Regions from separate parts of the Bacillus sp. 01N45 genome, predicted to be linked through region 1. Evidence: a T-box and tRNA genes for the amino acid it is inferred to sense, from the RefSeq annotation. Region 1 holds a T-box; the other holds one or more tRNA genes.
The links. The T-box of region 1 lies ahead of ileS (isoleucine--tRNA ligase). A T-box ahead of a tRNA ligase gene usually reads a tRNA of that ligase, here a tRNA-Ile.
Positions count from the first base shown of each region.

Region 2: it encodes a tRNA-Ile, which carries the amino acid that the T-box ahead of ileS (isoleucine--tRNA ligase) is inferred to sense. The anticodon was not compared.

Region 1 covers NZ_JBFTQW010000008.1:242,427-250,294, reverse strand. Annotated here, with positions in the region: gene argS (arginine--tRNA ligase) at 1-72, shown strand, start outside; gene AC1DMU_RS20030 (class I SAM-dependent methyltransferase) at 206-1,126, shown strand; gene AC1DMU_RS20025 (bacteriocin-processing peptidase family protein) at 1,465-5,667, shown strand; T-box leader at 5,767-6,005, shown strand; gene ileS (isoleucine--tRNA ligase) at 6,060-7,868, shown strand, end outside.
Region 2 covers NZ_JBFTQW010000001.1:547,411-555,278, forward strand. Annotated here, with positions in the region: gene AC1DMU_RS02890 (peptidoglycan D,D-transpeptidase FtsI family protein) at 1-103, opposite strand, end outside; gene AC1DMU_RS02895 (MFS transporter) at 213-1,490, opposite strand; gene sodA (superoxide dismutase [Mn]) at 1,606-2,217, opposite strand; tRNA gene AC1DMU_RS02905 (tRNA-Ile) at 2,439-2,512, opposite strand; gene AC1DMU_RS02910 (DUF1189 domain-containing protein) at 2,755-3,513, shown strand; gene yqfZ (protein YqfZ) at 3,585-3,950, shown strand; gene ispG (flavodoxin-dependent (E)-4-hydroxy-3-methylbut-2-enyl-diphosphate synthase) at 4,115-5,218, shown strand; gene AC1DMU_RS02925 (Fur family transcriptional regulator) at 5,298-5,711, opposite strand; gene AC1DMU_RS02930 (metal ABC transporter permease) at 5,725-6,558, opposite strand; gene AC1DMU_RS02935 (metal ABC transporter ATP-binding protein) at 6,558-7,328, opposite strand; gene AC1DMU_RS02940 (YitT family protein) at 7,570-7,868, opposite strand, start outside.

The DNA of each region.
Region 1 (7,868 bases):
GTGTATGCTGTGACGGTTGTATTAAAAGAGGGATTACGTTTACTTGGGGTGGAGGCACCTGAGGAGATGTGAAACAAATAGGTATACGTATCATAGTAGATATGTATGCCTATTTATTTTTATAGAAAATGTGAAAGCAGAAGTTTTATTTTATTAAATCTAAATTTTTCTAGAATTGTTTCAAGTGTAGGAATGTCCTTATTAAATGGAGAATTGTAATGTCATATATAAAAAGGAGGCGTTAAACTTGGAAACATACGATTGGAACAGTAAACTAGCATATTTAAAAAACACAAGAGATTTATATTACAACGACGATTATGTAAGCTTTTTAGTAAATATGGTTTGGAAGATTACTAAGCCAGTACATATTGTTGATTATGGTTGTGGATATGGTTATTTAGGCTTAGTATTAATGCCTTTACTTCCAGAAGGATCAAAGTATACAGGCATTGATAGTGGAGAAACATTATTATCTGAAGCGAGAGAGTTGTTTCGTTTACTTCCGTATGAGACAGAATTTCTTGAGGGAGATGCTACAGAAATTGAATTGAAAGATACATACGATATAGCAATTTGTCATGCTTTCTTATTACATATGAGTTCGCCAAAAATGATGCTAAAAAAAATGATACATTCAATTAAAAAGGGCGGAAAAATAATCTGTTTTGAACCACATTGGATATCAAATATGTCTTCATACTCTTTAGATGGAGAGAATCAATCAGAAATTATTAGGCTAGGTGCTTTGCAGAAGTTATTTGAAAATGACATGCAGAGAAGCGGAAAAGATGGAAATATTGGTATGAAAATACCGATGTGTTTAAGTGAACTAGGCGTAAAAAATATTGAATGTAGAGTAAGTAATAAAGTGAACTTTTTAGATTCTAATATGCACTATAATGATAAACAAAGGTTGTATCATTCATTAAAAGAAGAGGGGATTGCAGGGGATCCGGGTGATAAACAGCATTTTATAGAACGTTTAATGGCTAGAGGATTAACATATGATGATGCGCTAGCTCAATATGAAGCTGAACTCCGATTTTTTAAGGCATTTCATCTACATTCTTCTTTAGTATATGCTCCGAATATGAAAATTACATTTGGTGAAATAGTATGTTGAAAGATAGCGATTTATTGAGGATTGTCATTTTTTGTCGGTAAGTCGATATCCACCGTATAATCGCTGATATATTTTGAAAATCGTCGATATATTTAAATTATCGCCGATATAATTTCATGTACGGATTTCAGCTTCCAAAAGATAAAATCCTCATGTTACGTTATTCCATTTAATTAAACAAAATATGGAGAAAAACAATCACTTTTACTATATTTTGTTATAAATTTGAATAATATTAATTAATACCATCCATTATAAGAGATTTTAGTTGAATACCTACAATATGATGTGTAAAATCTAAGCAAGTAGCAGTACAAATAAATATTCGAGGTGAATACATGCTAGATTTTAAGCAGTTAGATGCTTGTTTGAAAGACAAGAGATTTATAGATGGATTACAGGAAATAAATAATGAAATTTCATATATAAAAGAAAAGAATACTTTATCTTATTTGAAGAGTTGGCTTGCTAGTGTTCCTTCACATAAGGAGTTTGACATATTAATACGTCTTACTGATGAAGGGCTTATGCACCAATACAGTTCATTCCTCATTCGCTACGCCTACAAAAAATTCCCAAATATGAGAACGCTCTCTTTATATTGTGATGAGTTAATTGATGAGCGGAAAATACTTGAAGTAGAACAGTTGTTAAAAGACTCATTAGAAGAGGTAATTAAAGAAGAAATAGAAGCTGATCTTTTAGCGAAAACATATTTTACGTTAGTACGATGTTTGTTGGAAATGAAACGAAATGAAGAAGCCCTAATCTATATGCAAAAGGCAGAGGAGTACAGTTCACGTGCCGTATTTGATAAATGGGGCTACGTCTATATGCATACAGGTGAATGGGAGAAAGCAGAAGAACAATTTATAGCCGGCATGCAGCATAAAGATTGTGAAGAGCTATCTACCTATTTATTATCACAATTATATGCGAATCAAGGAGAACAAAAACGTGCATTACAGCTAATTGATGATGCGATTGTAAAGTTCCCGCAAGTACCATATTTTCATTTTGAAAAGGTAAAATATTTATTAGATTTAAGGAAGTATGAAGAAATGTTAGCGGTAATAGATAACATAAATAATCAGCTTCCTTATCATGTGTATAAAGCTTACTTTGTACATTTACGTGCAGAAGCGCTTTACAAAATGAATAAACTTGTAGATTTACAACAGTTATTAAAAGAAGAAAAAAGTTTAAAAGAGTCTTTATATCATAATTTAGAAAAAAATCCAGATGGAAAAAAGGTGCATTTACCGATAGTTCCTATTGTACAAAAGGATAATTATTGTGTTCCGACAAGTTTAGAAATGATGTTGCAGTTATGGGGAGAAAAACGTACACAAGATGAAATAGCAGAGTTTATTTTTGATATGACAGGCTCAAAGTTTTCAGATACTGTTTCTTATTTAGAAGAATTAGGTTATGAATATCGTTATTTTAAAGGGAATGAGGAAAATTATAAGAGACTACTGGATGAAGGGATTCCTGTTTTATTAAGTATAGATATTGAGCATGCTTCACATGTACAAGTGCTATCTGGATATGATGATACGTTACAAGCTTTTTATGTTCAAGATCCGAACTTTATAGAACCAGTTATTGTGGAATATAGTAAGTTACAAGAAAAATATCGTTACACAGGTTGTTTAGCGATTACGTTTGTTCCGAAAGAAAAGAAGGAGCAATTAGCATTTTTAAATGAAGAAGAAAATCATTATTTTAAATCTATTTTTTCTCTTACGGATCATCTAGATGAACATGATAAAGAGGGGATTCATAACTTAGTACAATTTTTAAAAGAGACGAGTGATAATCCGAATACGTGGTTATATACAGTTAAGCATTTAGATGTTGAAGTAGATAATGAGTTTATTATATGTTGTATTGAAAAGTTAATGGAGAAGTTTCCGAACTCAGATTTTGTTAAATTGCATGGTGCGCAGTGCTTTATTCGCCTTCAAGAATTAGAAAAAGCCGGGCAAATGCTGACAAGTGTTGAGAAGAAAAATAATCGTGCTTTATATCATTTAATAAACGGAAGATATGCTTTTGAACAGGAAAGTTATATAGAAGCGATTTCAAGTTTTCGTTCATCATTACAATTAGACGCAGATCAGCCGATTGCTTGGAGTTTTCTCGCTCTATCATACATGTATATCGATCAATCGGAAAAGGCGTTGCAGTTTTCTCAAGTTGCTTTAGAACGTAGTCCAGAAAGATTCACTTTAACGAATCACGGATTAATATTAATAGATTTGGAAAGATATGAAGAAGCGTATGAAATTTTTAATGACCTATTAAGAGAGAATAAATATGAGGCACATGTATGGTATGAGCGCGCGAGATGTGCGCATCATTTAGGGAAATTACATTTAGCGATAAAAGGGCTTAAAGTAGCGATTTATTTGGATAGTAATGCACCCTACATCTATACGAAACTTTCGGAAATATACGAGTCTGATTTGAAGGATGAGGAAAGTACGAAAGAAATTTTATTAAAAGGTATTGAGAATTGTGACGATAAGGCACCTCTATACGTAAAACTCGGTGACTATCATTTTCAAAATGATAGTCTGGAAGAAGCAGAAACATTGTATAATCGTGCTTTAGAAGAAAATCATGATGATGTTTATTCTCACTTTGGACTTACGCAAGTTTATATGGCGAAAGAACAATACAAGGAAGCGAAACAATATATTCTCGGTATTGAAAAACAAATTGAAAAGAGCCAAGATTTTCTTATGAATGCGGGAATGGTTCTATGGGATGCTGAGATTGAACTTGGTGGAAATGAAGAAGGGTTTAAATTAGCTTTGTCTAAGTTAGAGAGTGGTATAAAGCAGAGTGAATATAATGTGGCAAGTGCGTTAGATGAATATGTGAATCGAATTAAAGGAACGGTATTTGTACAAAGAGGTATAGCGTTCTTAAGAACGTTACACAAAGAAAGAAAAGAAATAAGCGAATACGGTTGTTATACAGGTATTTTATATGAATCTATTGGGCAGTACGGCCAAGCGATGAAAAGGTATAATAAGGCGATAGAACAAAAGGAAACGGCATTACCGTATTACCGAATTGGTGAAATACTTATGGCATTAGGGCAATTGACGGAAGCAAAACAAGCGTATGAAACATGTTTAGAGCTTGATGAGAATTTCGTAGGTGTGCATTTACAGCTTGCAGAAATATATGAAAAAGAAGAAAATCGTTCTAAAGAACAAAGTCATATGGTTCAGGCTATGAAAGAAGAGCCGATGCATATTAATATGGAATATTTGGCACAGCTTTCAGTAGAAATGAGTTTTCAGGAAGAGTTACTGACAGAACTAGAACAATTAGCGGACGAAGCACCTGAAATATGGCGATTAGATGCGATTGCATATGTGTATGGAGCGATGGATGAAATAGATAAAGAACAAGCACAGATTGAAGAGGCACTTCAATTAGATAGTGAGCATATAGAAGTTCTATATCATTATGCCAAAGTGTTAGTGAAAAAAAGAAATGCAAAAGCAATTGAAATTGCAATGAAAGTTATACAAAAAGATGCAAATAATGAACGAATATTTGATGTGTATGTAAAAGCGATAGAACAACATAAGAAATTGTCTAACATACGAGAGTTTCTTCATACATTAAAGGTGAAGAAGGCAGAAAGAAGTATGGCATTTATGTATGCTGCATCTGCGGTGACGGAAAGATGGATTGAACGTCAACAAAATGAACAGCCGAAAAAATCCATAATTACGAGAGCTTTTTATCGTATGAAAAACCGTGCGAAAGAAATTTCGATTATTACTACAATCATTGATTTGTATGAAATTTCGTTAAAGTTAAATCAAAAAAATAGTATGGCAGCGCAGCGATTTTCACTATTTTACGAGAATGTGGCGATGTATAAAGAGGCGATAGATGTATTGCAAACATCGTTAGAAAATAAATGGGATTACGATATAGCGAAGCAACTTGTAAATCTTTTCATGGCGTGTGAGGAAGAAGATATGTTACGGGATGCTTCAGAATTAACGAAGCAAATGGTTCGAGAGTTACCAGATGATTATGATACGCTTCTTTTACAAGCACAAGTATTCTTTAAAATAGGAGAAGAAAGAAAAGCAGAAAAGATTACCTTACAATTAACGGAGCAAACACCGTTTGTAAGTAGAGCGTTTCTTGCTTTAGGAGAAATGTATCAAAGTCAAGAAAGGTTTGAAGAGGCAATTCATGTATTAGAAAATGCTTCTATACATCATCCAAATGAAGCAGCAATTCTTCTTTCTTTAGCATCTTCGTATCATGGTGCCGGACAAACACTAAAGGCAGAAAAAATAACAAATGATGTATTAACAATAGATGCGAGTGATTTGTTAGCAAGATACGATCGCGCTTGTTATTTAGCACAGTTAAATAGAATTGAAGAGGCGAAGCAAGAGCTTGAAATTGTTCTTCGTGAGGATGAATCAGGATTCTTTGCTGAGCTTATTGAAGAAGATGAAGATTTAGCTGGAATACAAGAATTTAAGAAATAATTGTATAGGAATTGTGAAAAAAGGGTATAATTAAATATATATTTAGAATTAGTTGACAATTTATTGCCCAATGGCATAAAATAGCTTTTAATAAAGTATACAAATCTGAAGACGAGAACGAGTAAAATAATGAATTGTTCCCCAGAGAGCCGGTGTATAGCTGAAAGCCGGTGTGCAGACGTTATTTGAAAATCATCTCCGAGGAGCCGAGGCTGAAATAAGTAAGCCCGGACGGATGTCTACCGTTACAAAGAACACGTATGATAGTACGTTGCTAAGTGCTATTAGCGAAGAGCTAATAGAATTAGGGTGGTAACGCGGTTAAACCCGTCCCTACTTCATGGGGACGGGTTTTTTGTGTGCTTTAAAATATTCAAAAGGAGTGATTGTAGATGAAGAAAGTAGATGTAAAAGAGTCAGCTGTAGGGAGAGAAACACGTATTCGTAAGCAGTGGAACGAGCAAAGTATTTTCGAGCAATCAATTCAGAATCGAGAAGGCGCACAGTCTTTCGTATTTTATGAAGGACCACCAACGGCGAACGGTTTACCACACGTCGGACATGCACTTGGACGGACAATTAAAGATGTAGTAGCGAGATATAAAACGATGGCTGGTTATAAAGTGCTACGAAAAGCGGGATGGGATACACACGGTTTACCTGTAGAATTAGGTGTTGAGAAGCAACTCGGTATTTCTGGTAAACATGAAATTGAAGAGTATGGAATTGAGCCATTTATTCAGAAGTGTAAAGAGAGTGTATTCACATATGAGAAGCAGTGGCGTGAATTCACTGAAAGCATCGGTTATTGGGTAGATATGGATGATCCATACGTTACGCTAGAGAATCCATATATCGAAAGTGTATGGCATATTTTAGGGACGATTCATGAAAAAGGATTATTGTACAAAGGGCATAGAGTCTCACCATACTGCCCAAGTTGTCAAACTTCACTAAGTTCACATGAGGTTGCACAAGGGTATAAAACAGTAAAAGACTTAAGTGCAACAGTTAAGTTTCAAGTGAAAGATAGTGAAAATGAATATTTCCTAGGGTGGACAACAACACCTTGGACACTTCCAGCAAATGTTGCGCTCGCTGTACATCCAAATATGGAATACGTGAAAGCGAAACAAGAAGGTCATGTATACATTGTTGCGAAAGAACGTGTACAAGATGTATTAAAAGAAGACTATGAAGTATTATCTGTTCATAAAGGTGAAGAATTAGTAAACACATCTTATATGCCGCCATTTCCAATGAAAGAAGTTACAAATGGCTATCACGTTATCGCAGCAGATTTTGTCACGGCAGATAGTGGTACAGGACTCGTTCATATCGCTCCAGCATATGGGGAGGACGATTATAGAGTCGTTCAAAGTGAAGGATTGTCATTCTTGCATGTTGTAGATGAGAAAGGTGAGTATACAGAAGCAGTACCATTTTTGAAAGGGAAATTTGTAAAAGATTGTGACGTGGATATTGTTCGTCATTTAGCGAAGGAAGGCTTACTATATCATAAAGAAAAGTATGAACATAGCTACCCACATTGCTGGCGTTGTGATTCACCACTTCTTTATTATGCAGGAGAGAGTTGGTTAATCCGAACAACTGCAATTAAAGATACATTTTTGCAAAATAACGATTCTGTTACTTGGTATCCAGATCATATGAAACATGGACGCTTTGGTAAGTTTTTAGAAAATATGGTGGACTGGAATATTAGCCGAAATAGATATTGGGGAACACCATTAAACGTATGGGAATGTGAAAGTTGCGATCATCAATTCGCACCGAAAAGCATTGCTGATTTAAGAAAGCATAGTACAAAAGAAACACCGGAAGATTTGGAATTGCATAAGCCATATGTAGATGAAGTGCAAGTTTGCTGTGAAAAATGCGGAAGTACAATGAATCGTACACCAGAAGTAATTGATGTTTGGTTTGATAGTGGTTCCATGCCATTTGCGCAATATCATTATCCATTTGAAAATAAAGAGTTATTTGAAGAACAGTTTCCAGCGGATGTTATTGCAGAAGGCATTGATCAAACGCGTGGATGGTTTTATAGTTTATTAGCAGTATCAGCACTATATACAGGAAAAGTGCCTTATAAACGAGTGTTATCACTAGGGCATGTATTAGACGAAGAAGGACAGAAAATGTCTAAAAGTAAAGGGAATGCACTAGATCCAGTTGAT
Region 2 (7,868 bases), on a different contig from region 1:
TTACAATAACCGCGGAGAACATTAAAAACACGCAGAAAAACAGCACGTTTAACCGAAAAGGAACGTGAGTCTTTTTCTTTTGTTGTTTCTGCTTCTTGCTCATACAAACCCCCTCTACCAACAGCTATGTAATGTGAAAGGGACACCTTCATACAGGTGTCCTCACTGCTGTCTTACATCTTTTTCTATTCTAGCATAAAACAACCGAGAAGTTAACCTTCTGGTTCTGTTTGATTCTGCGCAGTCCCTTGCCTTACAACACTTGTTTTACTTGCATTTCCCTCATCATATTTGACATTTTTAACTGCAAAATAAATAAGGAAATGTCCTGCACCTAAAATACATAATAAGTAAGGTAAACTTTTTTCAGGCGGAAAGAATAATACAGCACATAAAAAACTTAAAATCGAACAAATTCTTCCTGCATTTAACCATAATTCCCGGACAACTACATACTCTACACGCCACTCTCTCGCATTTTTCGCTCTGCCAATTACATCATATGTCATGGACCCGTACGGAACGAGCAAAATAGGGTATGCAACCGCAATACACGCTGCATAAATAAGTAATTTTGCGTATGTAACGTCGAATATAACTAAAAATACGACAGCATATAAAATAATGCCTCCAAGCAAAATTGCTTTTTTCCGCCACTCTTTCTTTAACATACGAGTGACTAAGTAGTAACATACAAATGATACAGCAGAATTTACTAAGCTATATTTTCCTAAGGCGAGTTCGCTATCCGTCGCTAAATACACGTACACGGAAATCACAAAAATAAACGTTCCCTCTCTCAACCCTTGGAAAAAATGAGCACGTGTAATTCTTCCCCAATTTTTATCAATCTGCCGCTCTTTCAATACTTGTACAATTTCATACCGTCCTTCACATTCTCTCTTAGATACAAAAAAGCTTAAAATAACAGCAATTGCAAATAACACTAACGAAAGAAAGAATATGACCGTATAGCCGCTCCATTTTTCCATACGTGAAATTGTGTATCCAGCTGCTATCGGTCCAATCATGCCAGAGAAGGATGTAAGAAGTCCAAGAAACCCATTAAAGAAATCTCTTGTTTCTGGTTCTGTAATCTCAAATGTTAATAAGTTAAACGCGAGCCAGTAAAAACCATATCCGACTCCTAAAAGAGCCCCCATTAATAAAATATAGTGAGAAGCGCTTTTTCCCGCTACTAAAACAACGATAAAAAAAATAGCTAACGTGCCTACGCCTATTCGTAACAAGATTGAGCGATCAATACGCTTCGCTAATTTCCCACCTATAAGAAATGTGAGAGGCTGTAATACAACGCTGGCCAAATTATACAAGCCAAGATTCACATAATTTTGTGTTTGTTTCCATAAATAAATGTTAACAAACGTATTCGATAAAGAAATTGCGAGCGTGTATAAACCTCCAATAAGGAGCAACAACACTAAATCCCGATTCACTTCAACGTCACCAATTATATGTTTCCACTTCATACACAACTCTCCTTTACTTCATGTTCTAGTCTTCCAAAGACAAGCCCAATTATGTAAAAGGAAGCATAGAAAAAAGCTAGGAGCATTCTCCTAGCTTTTTCTATCGTTATTACAATTATTTTGCTTCTTGGTAACGTTTTTCAGCAGCGTTCCAATCTACAACGTTCCAGAATGCACCGATGTAGTCAGGACGACGGTTTTGGTAATTTAGGTAGTAAGCATGTTCCCAAACATCTAAACCTACAACTGGAGTTTTACCTTCAGTTAGAGGAGAATCTTGGTTTGGCGTGCTTGTTACTTCTAGCTCACCATTGTTTACTACTAACCAAGCCCAACCAGAACCGAAACGAGTTGCGCCAGCTTTTGCGAATTCTTCTTTGAATGCATCGAAGCTACCGAATTTCGCTTCAATTGCAGTTGCAAGTTCGCCTACTGGTTGTCCGCCGCCGTTTGGAGATAAGATTGTCCAGAAGAATGTATGGTTAGCATGTCCGCCACCATTGTTACGTACTGCTGTACGGATTGCTTCTGGTACTTCGTTTAAGTTTGCAACTAATTCTTCTACGCTTTTGTCAGCTAATTCTGCATGACCTTCTAAAGCAGCGTTTAAGTTTGTAATGTAAGTGTTATGATGTTTTGTATGATGGATGTTCATTGTTTCTTTGTCAAAGTGAGGCTCTAAAGCATCATACGCATAAGGTAAATTTGGTAATTCGTGTTTTGCCATTGTTATATTCCTCCCAGTTTATGTATTGCCACTTAAGTGACATACAACTTCATTCTACCCTAATTGCCATAGGGTGCAAACAAATAAATCACATTGTCTTGCTATCATTAACGTAGCAAAAATCCCACTTCTTTTCAATTAAAATGCTCATATATTCCGTAAAAAAAGCTCCCTTCTACAAGGAAGCTTCCCACTGACATAATAAACATGCGAAATGGATATGGACCCTGTAGGACTCGAACCTACGACCGGACGGTTATGAGCCGTCTGCTCTAACCAGCTGAGCTAAGGGTCCACAATTATGTATGTAACAACATATCAAATAAAGGAATTCCTATCGGATATATCCTTTAAGAAATGTAAGATAAATTTACCATATGGCAAAGAAAAGTGTCAATTGTATTTTTCTCATATAAAAGAAGAAAATTAATAAAAAGAAATTTAGTTATCTCCACTATATGTAAATATAATATATCTTGAGATTCTCTAGATTCCTACGTTACAATGATTTTATACATACATAAAGGAAGTGAATCTATGTCCATATTTACCCAATTAGCAAAAAGCGTATATTCGCCTAAAGATATGGCGTTATTCCGTTTTCAAAAAATCGGAAAAACCATTTTGTATATTATGCTACTTTGTCTAATCACTACTATTCCAAGAACATTCTTTTACGGCAGCTTTATTCAAGATAGTGTTACCATGGTAAATCAAGCAATTGAAAAAGATTTACCTGATTTTAAAATCGAAAACGGTGAACTAAAAGCAGATATTGAACAACCTATTCTAAAGGAAGAAGGAGATGCTCTTTTCGTATTTGATCCCAATACAACAGATATAGAAACATATCAAAACAAAACTGGTTTATTTATTTTAAAAGATAAAGTAGTTTCTATAGGAAATGGTCAAACACAAACATACTCCTATAATGATTTATTAGGGACATCTCTTGAGAAGAAAGACTTGCAAGATTTCATTTCTGTATTCGATAGTATTTATCCAATTTTACTAGCTGTTATCGGCGTGTTAGTATATCTATTCCAATTGTTTATTACTTTCTTAGGAATTACTTTACTTGCGTTTATAGGTTCTGCTATGAGCGGTCAACGTAAATTATCTTATAAGCAAGTATGGACGTTAACTGCATACAGCTACACAATTCCAACAATCTTCTTTATGATTATGGATCTATTCAAAATTGTTGTACCTGGTTCAACATTCATTTATATCGCAGTTGTTTTAATTGTTCTTTACTTAACGATTAAAGAAGTTCCAAAACCGAAAGAAAAATAAAAACGAAAAAATGCCTAAATAGGCATTTTTTTTTTGGACAAGCATATATTCCTAGCAAAGGAGTGAAGAATATGAAAAGATTAGGTATATTCTTATTCGTGCTTGTTCTTGGTTATATATTTTATTACGATATAAAAATCGGCACTTTACCGATGTTAAGTTCATATAAAAAAACAACCGCTGCCCAAACGATAAAGCAAGAAAATACAGATACAAAACAAAAGAAAGAGAACAAAGCAGAAAAAGAAACAGATGTAACTTATAAAACAATCGAAGTCAAAACAGGTGAGACAGTTCTTTCTATTACCGAACAAATCAATAAGAAAAAAATCCCTTCCATTGAAAAGGTAATTGATGACTTTAAACAACTAAACAAAAGTACATCTGCTACAAAAATACAAATTGGAAAGTCTTATAAATTCCCGTTATATCAATGAGCAATCACTTAATCCTTGTCAATTACATAAAGGCGCTGATACAATAGTAAAAGTGAAACCGAGCACTTCGGTTTCTATAGCCCTGTATCACGTATACTTTCATTGATATGAGGGACTAAATAAGAAACTTCTTTTATAAGGAGAGCGATCTATTCGTGAATGAAATGACTCATCGTACAAAAACACGTCCAGTTAAAGTCGGTAATTTAACAATTGGCGGTAATAATGAATTAATTATACAAAGTATGACAACAACAAAAACACATGATGTTGAAGCAACAGTTGCTGAAATTAAACGTTTAGAAGAAGCTGGCTGTCAAGTCGTCCGTGTTGCTGTTCCAGACGAACGCGCAGCAAATGCTATTGCTGATATTAAAAAACAAATCAACATTCCACTTGTTGCTGATATTCATTTTGATTATCGTCTTGCTTTAAAAGCAATTGAAGGTGGCATTGATAAAGTACGTATCAATCCAGGTAACATTGGTCGTCGCCATAAAGTAGAAGCTGTTGTAAATGCAGCAAAAGAACGCGGTATTCCAATCCGTATCGGTGTAAACGCAGGTTCATTAGAACGTCACATTTTAGAAAAGTACGGATACCCAACTGCAGATGGTATGGTCGAGAGCGCCCTACATCACATTAAAATTTTAGAGGATTTAGATTTCCACGATATTATCGTATCTATGAAAGCCTCTGATGTTAACTTAGCAATTGAAGCATATGAAAAAGCTGCTCGTGCTTTTGATTACCCATTACATTTAGGTATTACAGAATCCGGAACATTATTTGCCGGAACTGTAAAAAGTGCCGCTGGTCTTGGCGCAATCTTAAATAAAGGCATCGGAAATACACTACGCATTTCATTAAGTGCTGACCCAGTTGAAGAAGTAAAAGTTGCGCGTGAACTATTAAAGTCATTCGGTCTTGCATCTAATGCAGCAACACTTATTTCTTGTCCAACTTGTGGTCGTATTGAAATTGATTTAATTAGCATCGCTAACGAGGTGGAAGAATACATCTCTACACTAAAAGTACCAATTAAAGTTGCAGTACTTGGTTGCGCTGTAAACGGTCCTGGTGAAGCTCGTGAAGCTGATATCGGTATTGCCGGTGCACGTGGAGAAGGATTATTATTCCGTAAAGGGCAAGTTGTTCGTAAAGTACCAGAAGAAATAATGGTAGAAGAACTGAAAAAAGAAATTGATGTAATTGCTGCTGAAATGGCTGCTGAACGAGAAAAAGAAAAAGAAACACAAGAACAATAAAAAGAAGGTTGCCACAATATTTGTGGGCAACCTTCTTTTTTACGTAAAAAAGCTCGTCAGTTATGTAACCGACGAGTTCTTATTTTGCACATTTTGGACAACGGCCATATATTTCAAACTTATGACCGGTTACTTCATAACCGTTAAAATCTTTATTCATAAAATCCATCGGGCAGGAAGTAATCTCTTTCGTTCCCCCGCAATCTAAACAAATAAAATGATGATGATGTTCCATAATAGAACATGTAAAACGAAAATGTTTTTCACCATTTAATTCCGTTTGTTCTAAAACACCGATTTCAGCAAACACCGTTAAGTTACGATAAATCGTATCAAAGCTAAGACCTGGATAATCATCCTTCATATGCTCTAAAACGTCTTTCGCCGTTAAATAACGATTGTGAGCTGCAAATAACCTGAGCATTTCTTCCCTTTTCCCCGTATGTTTGTATCCTTTATCTTTCATTAGGCGTAAAGCTTCTGTTAGATTCATATCTATCCCTACTTTATGCAGTTTTTTTCTTTTTCCATAAAATCGCACCAATTAAAATAAGAACTGCTATCATAACAATTGTACCACCTGGTGCTAGATCAAGTTGATATGAAGCAAACATTCCACCAATTACTGCAATTTCACCAAATAAAATGGAAAAGAAAATTGTTTGTTTAAATCCATTCGCAATACGAATACTTGCTGCAACTGGTAACGTCATTAATGATGATACGAGAAGAACCCCTACTACACGCATTGATACTGCAATAACAAGAGCAACCAATATAATGAAAATAAAGTGAATCCACTTTGCACTCAAACCGGTTGATACAGCATATTCCTCATCAAACGATAGTAAAAATAACTCTTTGTATAATAAAGTGATCGTTACAATAACAACAATTGCTACAATGCCGATGATTATTAAATCCGTACTTGTTACAGCACTTACACTCCCAAATAAATAACTAAATAAATCAGTGTTAAATCCATTTGCAAGTGATATAAAAATAACCCCAATCCCCATTCCTGCTGAAAGAATAATCGGAATTGCTAATTCTTGATAATGTTTATATACAGTACGTAATTTTTCAATTAGTAACGCCCCACCAATAGAAAAAATCATTCCCATATATAACGGATTTAAAAATCCTCCTGTGAAAATTGTTTTTTCTAGTAGTAAACTTGCAGCAATACCCGATAATGTCACGTGACTTAAAGCATCCGCAATAAGCGACATTCGGCGAATGACAACAAATACACCGATAAGCGGCGCAACAAGTCCTATTAAAATCCCTGCATATAAAGAGTTCCGTAAAAAGTCATATTGTAAAAAATCTTGTATCATTATATCCTCCCGTGATGCTCATGCTCGTGTTCTAAACGATGAACATGATGTCCATATAAGACGGACATTTCTGCATCTTCTAACTCTCGGAACTTCTCTACATTTCCATGGAAATGTAGATGTTGGTTTAAGCATGCAACATGTGTTACCTTCTCTGTAACAGCTCCCATATCATGAGTAACGAGAATTAATGTGATTCCTAACCTTTTGTTTAAATCCTCTAATATCTCATAAAAACTTTCTACATTCTTCACATCGATTCCAACAGTGGGCTCGTCCAAAATAAGTAATTCAGGATCACTAACGAGCGCACGAGCAATAAATACACGCTGTTGTTGTCCACCAGAAAGTTCTCCGATATTGCGCCCTTGAAACGCACTCATCCCTACATCAGCAATCGCTTTTTCTACCTTTTCCTTATCGTTTTTCGTGAAAAAGCGAAACAGCCCTTTTTTCGAAACGAGTCCCATTGATACAACTTCAAAAACAGTGGCCGGAAAACCAGAATTAAAGCTATTTGCCTTTTGCGACACATAACCAACTTTGTTCCATTCTTTAAACTTCTTACTGTCAACACCAAACAAACGAATACTTCCCTGTTTTGGCTTTAAAACGCCTAATAAACATTTTAGCAAAGTAGATTTCCCAGAACCATTTGGCCCAACTAAACCTAAAAAAGCTCCCTTCGGAACTTGCAAATTAATATCTTCTAACACATTTCGATCTTCATATCGAAATGACAATCCTTCTATTTCTAATATATTATTCATAGCATCTCACCTATTTTAATTCAGAATGATTCCGATTTATATCTATTTGAATTATAGTACAGCTTATTATAGTTGTAAACCAATCTGCCTAAAATATATCAATTTTTTCAAGAAACCTTACTATTATAACAAAAAGCAGAGAAAAATTCTCTGCTTCCGAAAAATATTCCTATAAAATGAAACCTTAATCAGATGAGGCCATCCCCTAACGATTGGCGAGGGTTTTTACTGGATAAATTTTCTAGTGGATAGCCGATTTAAACTTACCACCATTTGTCTCTTGTGTATTCATAATCGTAACAAACGCATTCGCATCAATTTCATACACAATTGATTTTAACTTCGTCACTTCCAGACGCGTTACAACTGCATAAATAACTTCTTTTTCTTTATCCGTGTAACCGCCTTTCGCTACAAGCTTTGTAGTTCCACGACCAAGACGATGCAAAATCGCATTTGATACTTCCTCATATTGATCTGATACAATTAAAACTGCTTTCGTTTCATCTAAACCTTGAATGACTGTATCAATTGTTTTGA